Regions from separate parts of the Streptomyces sp. AM25 genome, predicted to be linked through region 1. Evidence: riboswitches for the same ligand, from Rfam matches in the RefSeq annotation. Region 1 holds a riboswitch; the other holds the start of a gene.

Evidence for each region. A riboswitch is a leader RNA that binds a small molecule or an ion and turns the genes downstream of it on or off. The one in region 1 is predicted to bind magnesium.
Region 2: linked by a shared signal. The riboswitch ahead of ACLHRZ_RS19050 (NRAMP family divalent metal transporter) and the one ahead of ACLHRZ_RS35175 (NRAMP family divalent metal transporter) in region 1 are both predicted to bind magnesium.

What each region holds. Positions count from the first base shown of each region.
Region 1 covers NZ_JBKIWN010000058.1:7,513-12,576, forward strand. The annotation lists gene ACLHRZ_RS35165 (lipase family protein) at 110-1,399, shown strand; gene ACLHRZ_RS35170 (hypothetical protein) at 1,570-2,184, opposite strand; M-box (ykoK) riboswitch at 2,833-3,009, shown strand; gene ACLHRZ_RS35175 (NRAMP family divalent metal transporter) at 3,340-5,064, shown strand, end outside.
Region 2 covers NZ_JBKIWN010000013.1:167,535-172,598, reverse strand. The annotation lists gene ACLHRZ_RS19055 (hypothetical protein) at 787-1,353, opposite strand; M-box (ykoK) riboswitch at 2,042-2,218, shown strand; gene ACLHRZ_RS19050 (NRAMP family divalent metal transporter) at 2,547-4,292, shown strand; gene ACLHRZ_RS19045 (trypsin-like serine peptidase) at 4,509-5,064, opposite strand, start outside.

The sequences.
Region 1 (5,064 bases):
ACTCCGCCGGGCGGCCATGACCGTCACCGGTTTCTGCCCGCCGTACGCGGCCAGGCCCGCGGACCGGCTGGCCTGCAAGTCTGGACGCGGAGAGTCCGAGGTGATCGGCGTGGCAGTCCCAAAATGGTGGAATCGCGGGTCGGCGCGGTATCGGCTGGCCGTAGTGATGGCGGCTGCGGGGGTGCTGGCGGGCTGTGGACTGTCGTCGGCGCCCTCCGGTGCCCAGACCGGTGATCCGGTGTCGATGCTGCCGACCCCCGACTCGCAGAACGGCGACGGGGGCATGCCGGACTTCTATACCCGGCCGCCGGCAAACCATGATCTGCTGCGCAGGCCCGGGCGGATGATCCGCGTCGAGCCGCTGCCTGCGGAGTTCTCCCTGGCCGGCGCGGGGCGGGCGGACCGTATCCTCTACTCCTCGACCAACGGGCTCGACGGGAAAACACCGGTCATGGTGTCCGGCGCTGTCTTCCTCCCCAAGGGCACCAAGCCCGTCGGCGGATGGCCGGTGCTCGCGTGGGCGCACGGCACGGTGGGTGTCGCCGACGTCTGTGCCCCATCAGCAAATAAGCGGTCGGAACGCGACGCCGCCTATCTCGATCACTGGCTGGACCAGGGGTACGCCGTCGTCGCCACGGACTACCAGGGCCTGGGCACACCGGGCGGGCACCCCTACCGCGCCGTGCGTCCGGGCGCATATTCGGTGCTCGACTCGGTCCGCGCGGCCGAGTCGGCCGACTACGGCCTGGCGAAGAAGACCGCACTGGTGGGGCAGAGCCAGGGCGGGGCCGTCGTGTTCGAGGCCGCGGCCGCGGCAGCGTCCTACGCACCCGACGTCGACCTGAAGGGCACCGTGGCCACCGGACCCAACTACGTCACGCCGAAAACGCCCAAGAAACTCGACGCGAACCGCGTCGACCCGGAGCTGCTCGCCTACGAGTTCTTTGGCCTGCACCTGATCGCCCAGGTCGACCCGGCGTTCAAACCCGAGGATGTGGTGACCGACCGCGCCAAGCCAGTGCTCGGCCTCACGCGCACACGGTGCCTGGGCGACGTGGCGGCCCGCATCAAGCACGACCGGCTCACCCCCGCCGCCGCCTTCACCCTCGACCCGAAGGACATCCTTGCCCGCGAAGACGTGCCGCCGCGGTTCTTCACCAGCCTCAAGGTCGCCAAGCCCCTGTTCATGGGCACCGGCGGCAAGGACATGGACTCACCCACCGACCGACAGGTCCAGCTGTTCCACGACGCCTGCGCAGCCGGTTCGGTGATCGAACAGCACCTCTATCCGGAACTCGACCACAACGCCACGGTCATCGCTTCCCTGGCGGATTCCACCCCGTTCCTGCGGAAGGTGTTCGCCGGCGAACCCGTAGCAGGCAACTGTCCGAAGAGCTAGGCGTATTGCCCTGCATCCTCCTTCGTCCAGCTGAAACATGTTTGCCCAGGTTCCAGGATGCGCTGCCGGCGGTATTTTGACAGCGGGCCGCCCGCCCCCAGGTCGAGTGGGGGCGGGCGACACTGATGTGGATGGGTCAGGCGGTTGACCTGCTGGGCGTGGTGCGAGTGCTACCGCTGGTGTCCGTGCGACGCGTGGCCCTCGTGCCCGTGGGGTCCGTGGCCTCCGTGCCCGTGCGACGGCTGGCCTCCGTGCCCGTGGGGTGCGTGGTTCCCGTGCCCGTGCGACGGCTGGCCCCGGTGGCCGTGGTCGTGACCGTGCGGCGCGTGGCCCCGGTGCTCGTGCCGCCCCGGACGCCCGTGGCCCTGCCCGGGCGCCCACGGCGTGCAGACGGTGGCCGTGGCAGTGGCCTGCTCGGTCTCGGAGGAGCCCTGGTTGGTGAAGTTCACCGTGACCTGGATGCGGTCGCCGCTGGTCCAGCTTCCGCCGCTCGGCGCGATGTTGATGCTGTACGGCTGGGAGGTTCCGGGGCAGGTGGAGGCGTTTTCAGACTGTGAGGCCTGTCCGGAGACGTTCTTGCCGTCGGAGGCCTGGACAGCCACGGTCGGGGACGAGTTGGAGGCGGGCGCCAGCGCGCAGGTATAGGTCCCGGTCACCGTGATCGTTCCGTCGCTGTTGAGTGCGGCGGAGCTGTTGACGGTGGTGGCGGCAGGCGTCTGGGCATTGGCCGGTGCGGTGAATCCCACCAGGAGCCCGGAGGCCGCCAACGGGACTATCGCAGCCATACGCAGGGATGAACGCATGATGTTTTCCTTTCGGATGAGGTCGTGCCGGAGGTGGAACGAAGCCGGCTGGAACTCCCGCGATCCCCACAGCCAGAACAACGGTGACGACGAGGCCGTACGGCGGGAGAAGGGGCCTGTGCGCAACAGGCGTATCTCCGGGAGCATTGGGAGGCCAGCAGGTCCACGATGCTTGCGGGCCCATCACCGTTCCCACAATCGAACAACTGCATCGCACGGTTGCGTGGAATTCGTTTCGCGCCGTGTGGCATAAAGGATGCGCTCTTCGTGGGGTGCAATCCCTTGGCCGGGGCAGGAAATTGTGGTATCGGCTGGCCCTCGGCACGGCACAGGAACCTGGCTCCGATCGGCGTGCGGAAGCGCCTGAGCGCGGCTGAAACGATCCTGCCTTTCTCGTTTGCGATACACCGTCCCGGGCGGTCCGGGCACTCTCATGCCGCGACCCAATGGGCCACGCCGGGCTACGAGTCGGACTTGTGCGGCCATCGGCATCGTCCCATCACGCTGCCCACTGCTGGCCGTTGGCCGATCACAGGGAATCCACAACTTCGCTCATTTCATGGCGAGTTCTTGGGATCGCGTTCACTTGCGCGTCGGCGCAAGTGAGGTAGCGTCCGCAGTGGCTGAAATAAGGCACCTCGTTCGGTGAGGCGTCTGTGCGGATATAGGCCACTGACCCGACGACGTCGAGAGACGCCCAGGATCAGGACAGGTCTCCTCGGCTTAAGGGGTGACCCCAAGTGGCTTCCCGCCTGTCGGGTGGGGATACGCCGTGCAGTGCCGAAGCTCTTACGTGGAGGGTGCCGTCCAGGGAAGGCCGGCTTGCCCCGTGCCCCGGGGTGGTCGGCGGGTGCTGGATTGGGGGTGGTCAGGATGAGTCCTGACGGTGATAGGTGGTGTCGCTCTCGTTCCGGGCGAACTACGGTGCTCTTCTGAGCCCGCTTATCGCGTGCAACGCACGTGCACATGGCGTGAATTCGGCATTCCGATAGGCATCGGCTTATCCGTGCTCCGGTCCGGGCTGTCGTCCGCTGTGTCGTCATGCGCTTTTTGCCTGCCTTCATACGGCGGTATTTCGCCTTGTCTTCATACGGGCCTGCCCGAGTGCGCCCGTTCGCAGTTCTGGGAGGTAGTGACATGTACTACGACACCGTGCGTCCGGACCCGGGGCCGGACCCTGGAAGGGAGCAGAGTGCCGCCCCGGGCGGTACGGCTGTCCTGGACAGTGCCCACACCGGGGACATCGTCGGTGCGCTGGGTACGATCGGCCGGCATGACAGCGGGCATCGGGGTTCGTGGGGGCAACGGCTGCGGACCCTGCTGGTGATCATGGGGCCGGGGCTGATCGTGATGGTCGGCGACAACGATGCGGGCGGCGTGGCGACGTACGCCCAGGCCGGCCAGAACTACGGCATGAAGCTGATGTGGACGTTGGCCCTGCTGATTCCGGTGCTCTACGTCAATCAGGAGATGGTGGTCCGGCTCGGAGCGGTTTCCGGGGTCGGGCACGCGCGGCTGATCTTCGAGCGGTTCGGGAAGTTCTGGGGCGCGTTCAGCGTCGGTGACTTGTTCCTGGTCAACGCGCTGACGATCGTGACGGAGTTCATCGGAGTCTCACAGGCACTCGGCTACTTCGGGATACCCGGCTACGTCGCGGTGCCCATCGCAGCGGTGCTGCTGTTCGCCGCGGTGGCCGGCGGGTCTTTCCGGCGCTGGGAGAGGTTCCTGTTCCTGCTCATCGCGGTGAACGTGGTGATGTTCCCCATGGCGCTCATGGCCCACCCCAGGCTGGGAACGACCGCGCAGGGGCTGCTCCCGCAGTTCCCCGGCGGGCTCGACTCGACGCTGCTGCTGGTGATCGTCGCCATCGTCGGTACGACGGTGGCCCCGTGGCAGTTGTTCTTCCAGCAGTCCAACGTGGTCGACAAGCGGATCACCCCGCGCTGGATCCGTTACGAGCGCGCCGACCTGTGGATCGGCATCGCGGTCGTGATGGCCGGGGCGGTGGCGATCATGGCGACGTCGGCCTTCGTGTTCAGCGGCACGGACCTGGCAGGACAGTTCAGCGACGCCGCAGGTGTGGCGGACGGGCTGCGCAAGCACGGCGGATCGGCCCTGGGGGCGCTGTTCGCGATCCTGCTGCTGGACGCTTCCCTCATCGGCGCCAACGCCGTGGGACTTGCGACCACTTACTCCCTCGGGGACACCTTCAAGAGGCGGCACTCGCTGCACTGGAAGATCTCCGAGGCACCGCTGTTCTACGTCGGCTACGCGTTCCTGATCGGCATCGCCGCCACGATCACCCTCGTCTCCGATGACCACGTCCAGGGCCTGATCACCCAGGGAGTGCAGGCCCTGGCAGGCGTGCTGCTCCCTTCGGCGACCGTCTTCCTCGTCCTGCTGTGCAACGACCGTCCGGTGCTGGGCCCCTGGGTGAACAGCGTCCGGCAGAACATCGTGGCCGGCGTCATCGTCTGGTGTCTGGTGCTGCTTTCGCTGGCACTGACGGCGGCCACATTCTTCCCGAACCTGACCACGGCGCAGTTGGAGACCGGCTTCGCCGTCGGCGCGGGCCTCGGCCTCGTCGGCGGAGCCTCGGTGACGTTGCGCTCACGGCATGAATCCCGGATCGCTGCGGCAGAGGCGGCCGCACGGCTCCGCGCAGCGGCCCGGGAGGGGGCGGTTGCACCCGCGCCTCTGGACAAGGACGGTCTCAGGGCCCTGCTGGAGGCCGACCGGTTGGTCTGGCGTACGCCCGCGCTGTCCTCCCTGAAGCGGCCGAAGTTCTCACCGCTGCGCAAGGCGGGACTGATCACCCTGCGCGGCTACCTGGTGGTGGCGGTCGTGCTCGTCATTGTCAGG
Region 2 (5,064 bases), on a different contig from region 1:
CGGGCGAGGGGTTACCCGTTTGTGCCTTCCCCTCCTGGTCCCCCGACGGGAGGCGGTCATGCCGGGTTCCTCGCTGGTAGGGCGACGGCGAGGGTGCGGGACCAGGCGAGGTGCGGTGCCGGGAAACCGGTTCGGGCCCCGTCATATACCTGGACCGGCGACCGGCAGGCGGGCTACGGCCGGTCGAACTCGATGCGGGCCGCGCCCCACGGCACGTGTCCGCTGCTCGGGCAGCCCCCAACATGGTGTGGGGGCCGGTGAAGTCCTCCAAGGCACTGCGGCAGTCGGCATAGCCGGGCAGGTCGTCGTCCCAGGTGCCGGGCGGCACCACCGTGACCACTGCCTCTCAGGTGTCGACCGCGACCTTGAGCCAGGACGAGAACAGCGGCACCGGGTCCGTAGACTCCAGGGTCACCCCGTCGTTCCTCGGCGTTAGCACGCGAAAACAGCCGCAGTCACAACGGGCACCGGCCCGAAGCCTCACGCTGGCATGCCGCCGATGGCAGCGGTGTACGCCGCAGGGTGCGGGCTTCTCGGTCGGCGTTCGGGACGTCCACGCGGCTGCCGAGGATCGTCTGCTCCGAAGCTGCCCCGATGCGAGGGTGGTTGACCGTGCCCTCGTCGGGCTGAAACGTGTCCGGTCGGGTGCCGGGGGTGTGCTGTCGGCGGTACTTTGGCAGGGTGTGGCCCGCCCTCAGATCGAGTGGGGGCGGGCCACACTTAGGTGAAGAGGTCCCTACTTATGCGTGGTGCAGGCGGTGTACCTGCCAGGGCATGGCGTGGGTACTACCGCCGGTGTCCGTGCGACGTGTGACCCTCGTGCCCGTGGGGTGCGTGGTTCCCATGCCCGTGCGACGGCTGGCCCCGATGGCCGTGGCCGTGACCGTGCGGCGCGTGGCCCCGGTGCTCGTGCCGCCCCGGGCGCCCGTGGCCCTGCCCGGGCGCTCCCGGCGTGCAGACGGTGGCCGTGGCGGTGGCCTGTTCGGTCTCGGAGGATCCCTGGTTGGTGAAGTTCACCGTGACCTGGATGCGGTCGCCGTTGGTCCAGCTTCCGCCGGTCGGCGCGATGTTGATGCTGTACGGCTGGGAGGTTCCGGGGCAGGTGGAGGCGTTTTCGGACTGTGAGGCCTGGCCGGAGACGTTCTTGCCGTCGGAGGCCTGGACGGCCACGGTCGGGGAGGAGTTGGAGGCGGGCGCCAGGGCGCAGGTGTAGGTCCCGGTCACCGTGATCGTTCCGTCGCTGTTGAGTGCGGCGGAGCTGTTGACGGTGGTGGCGGCGGGCGTCTGGGCGTTGGCCGGTGCGGTGAATCCCACCAGGAGCCCGGAGGCTGCCAACGGGACTATCGCAGCCATACGCAGGGATGAACGCATGATGTTTTCCTCTCGGATGAGATTGTGCCGGAGGTGGAACGAAGCCGGCTGGAACTCCCGAGATCCCCACGGCCAGAACAACGGTGACGACGAGGCCGTACGGCGGGAGAAGAGGCCTGTGCGCATCAGCCGTATCTCCGGGAGTACCGGGATGCCGGCAGGCCCACGATGCTTGCGGGGCCATCACCGTTCCCGCAATCGAACAACTGCATCGCACGGTTGCGTGGAATTCGTTTCGCGCCGTGTGGCGTAAAGGATGCGCTCTTCGTGGGGTGCAATCCGTTGGCCGGGGCAGGCAGTTGTGGTACGGGCCGGTCCTCGGCGTGGCACAGGAATCTGGCTCCGATCGGCGTGCGGAAGGGCCTGAGCGCGGCTGAAACGATCCTGCCTTTCTCGGTTCCGATGCACCGCCCCGGGCGGTGCGGCACTCTCATGCCGCGGCTCAATGGGCTGCGCCGGGCTATGAGATGGGCAGCGGAGCTGAGGTGTTTTCTCTCGGCCACCGCTGTCGGACACGCGCGGCCATGGACGTCGTCCCGTCACGCTGCAGGCGGCTAGCCGTTGCCCGATCACAGGGAATCCACAACTTCTCTAATTTCATGGTGAGTTCTTGGGAGCGCGTTCACTTGCGCGTCGGCGCGAGTGAGGTAGCGTCCGCAGTGGCTGAAATAAGGCACCTCGTTCGGTGAGGCGTCTGTGCGGATATAGGCCACTGACCCGACGACGTCGAGAGACGCCCAGGATCAGGACAGGTCTCCTCGGCTTAAGGGGTGACCCCAAGTGGCTTCCCGCCCGTCGGGTGGGGATACGCCGTGCAGTGCCGAAGCTCTTACGTGGAGGGTGCCGTCCAGGGAAGGCCGGCTTCCCCGTGCTCCGGGGTGGTCGGCGGGTGCTGGATTGGGGGTGGTCAGGGTGAGTCCTGACGGTGATAGGTGGTGTCGCTCTCGTTCCGGGCGCACCACGGTGCTCTTCTGAGCCCGCTTATTGCGTGTAACGCACGTGCACATGGCGTGAATTCGGCATTCCGATAGGCATCGGTCTATCCGTGCTCCGGTCCGGCTGTCGTCCGCCGTGTCGTCACGCGCATTTCGCCTGCCTTCATACGGCGGCATTTCGCCACGTCTTCATACGGGTCTGCCCGAGTGCGCCCGTTCGCAGTTCTGGGAGGTAGTGACATGTACTACGGCACCGTGCGTCCGGACCCCGGGCCGGATCCTGGAAGGGAGCAGAGTGCTGCCCCGGGCAACACGGCTGTCCTGGACAGTGCCCACACCGGGGACATCGTCGGTGCGCTGGGCACGATCGGCCGGCACGACACCGGCCGGCGGGGCTCCTGGGGGCAACGGCTGCGGACCCTGCTGGTGATCATGGGGCCGGGGCTGATCGTGATGGTCGGTGACAACGACGCGGGCGGCGTGGCGACGTACGCCCAGGCCGGCCAGAACTACGGCATGAAGCTGATGTGGACGCTGGTGCTGCTGATTCCGGTGCTCTATGTCAACCAGGAGATGGTGGTCCGGCTGGGTGCGGTCTCCGGGGTCGGGCACGCGCGGCTGATCTTCGAGCGGTTCGGGAAGTTCTGGGGCTCGTTCAGTGTCGGCGATCTGTTCCTGGTCAACGCGCTGACGATCGTGACGGAGTTCATCGGAGTCTCACAGGCGCTCGGCTACTTCGGGATACCGAACTACGTTGCGGTGCCGCTGGCCGCGGTGCTGCTGTTCGCCGTGGTGGCCGGCGGGTCCTTCCGGCGCTGGGAGAGGTTCCTCTTCCTCCTCATCGCGGTGAACGTGGTGATGTTCCCCATGGCGCTCATGGCCCACCCCAAGGCCGGCACGACCGCGCAGGGGCTCATCCCGCAGTTCCCGGGCGGGCTCGACTCGACACTCCTGCTGGTCATCGTCGCCATCGTCGGCACCACGGTGGCCCCCTGGCAGCTGTTCTTCCAGCAGTCCAACGTGGTCGACAAACGGATCACCCCGCGCTGGATCCGCTACGAGCGCGCCGACCTGTGGATCGGCATCGCCGTCGTCATGGCCGGAGCAGTGGCGATCATGGCGACATCGGCTTTCGTGTTCCACGGCACCGATCTGGCGGGGCAGTTCAGTGATGCCGCGGGGGTGGCGGACGGGCTGCGCAAGCACGGCGGACCGGCGCTGGGCGCCCTGTTCGCGACCGTGCTGCTGGACGCCGCCCTCATCGGCGCCAACGCCGTGGGACTTGCCACCACCTACTCCCTCGGAGACACCTTCAAAAGGCGGCACTCACTGCACTGGAAGATCTCCGAGGCACCGCTGTTCTATATCGGCTACGCATTCCTGATCGGCATCGCCGCCACCATCACCCTCGTCTCCGACGACCACATCCAGGGCCTGATCACCCAGGGAGTACAGGCCCTGGCAGGGGTGCTGCTCCCCTCGGCGACCGTCTTCCTGGTCCTGCTCTGCAACGACCGCCCCGTGCTGGGCCCCTGGGTGAACAGCGTCCGGCAGAACGTCGTCGCGGGTGTCATCGTCTGGTGCCTGGTACTGCTGTCGCTGGCGCTGACCGCGGCCACGTTCTTCCCCGGCCTGACCACCACGCAACTGGAGACCGGCTTCGCCGCCGGGACTGCCCTCGGCCTCGTCGGCGGAACCCTCGTCGCCCTGCGCTCACGCCAGGCCTCCCGAATCGCCGCAGCAGAAGCTGCCGCACGGCTCCGCGCGGCGGAGCGAGGCGGGATGGTCGTCACCACGCCGCTCGAACGCTTCCGGGTCTTGATGGAGACCGATCGGATGCTCTGGCGCACGCCTGACCTGTCCACCCTCCAACGCCCGAAGTTCTCACCGCTGCGCAAGGCAGGCCTGATCACCCTGCGTGGCTACCTGGTCGTGGCGGTCGTCCTGGTCATCGTCAGGATCGCCCAACTGGCTACCGGGAACTGATAGTTCCGTCGGGCGCGAGGTGCGGTCGCGAACGGCCGTCGTTGCCCCTGCTGCACCGTGTGGCGACGGGTGGAGGCTCCCGAGGCCAAGATGTCGCCTCAGGAGCCTCCGCCCGGGTTACTGCCGGGCGGCTGCTCCTTCATGGCGCCTGGGACGGAGATGCTGGGCCTGGCGGTCCCGCTGCCGTGGAAGGGGCTGGCAAGTGGTGTGCGGACGCTAGCTCTCCTGGCTGACAGCCTTGTCGTACAGGGACTTGATGGCGTCGTTGAAGTAGGGGCTGTAGGAGGTGTCATCGGTGTCGCCGCCGGTCTGGTAGCCACCGATGACACCGATGACCTGGCCGGTGTGGGTATTGCTGTCGAAGTGGGCGAGCCAGGGGCTCCCGCTGGTCCCGCTGCTGTAGCCGGTGCAGTCCACTTTCATCTGGTCCGGCTGGAACTGCACCGTCTTGTTGGCACACGAGATGGGGTCCTGCCCACTGTCCGGATAGCCCGTGATCTGCACCCGGTTGCCGTAGCCGGCGTTGTAGCCGAAGCGGTTGGCGCCCAGCACCTCGGCGATCCGCTTGCCGTTGAGCTTGTCGGTGACGACGAACCCCACGTCATAGTCCGGGTCGGACGACTGCATCCAGTGATCGTCGACGACCATCTTCCCGACCGTCCAAATCCCGTTGGGCGTCTGGCCGTCACGGTAGCCGGGGACGAATGCCAGGTCCGTCTTGTAGCCGCCGCCCTTCCCCGCGTGGAGGCAGTGTGCCGCAGTGATCACCACG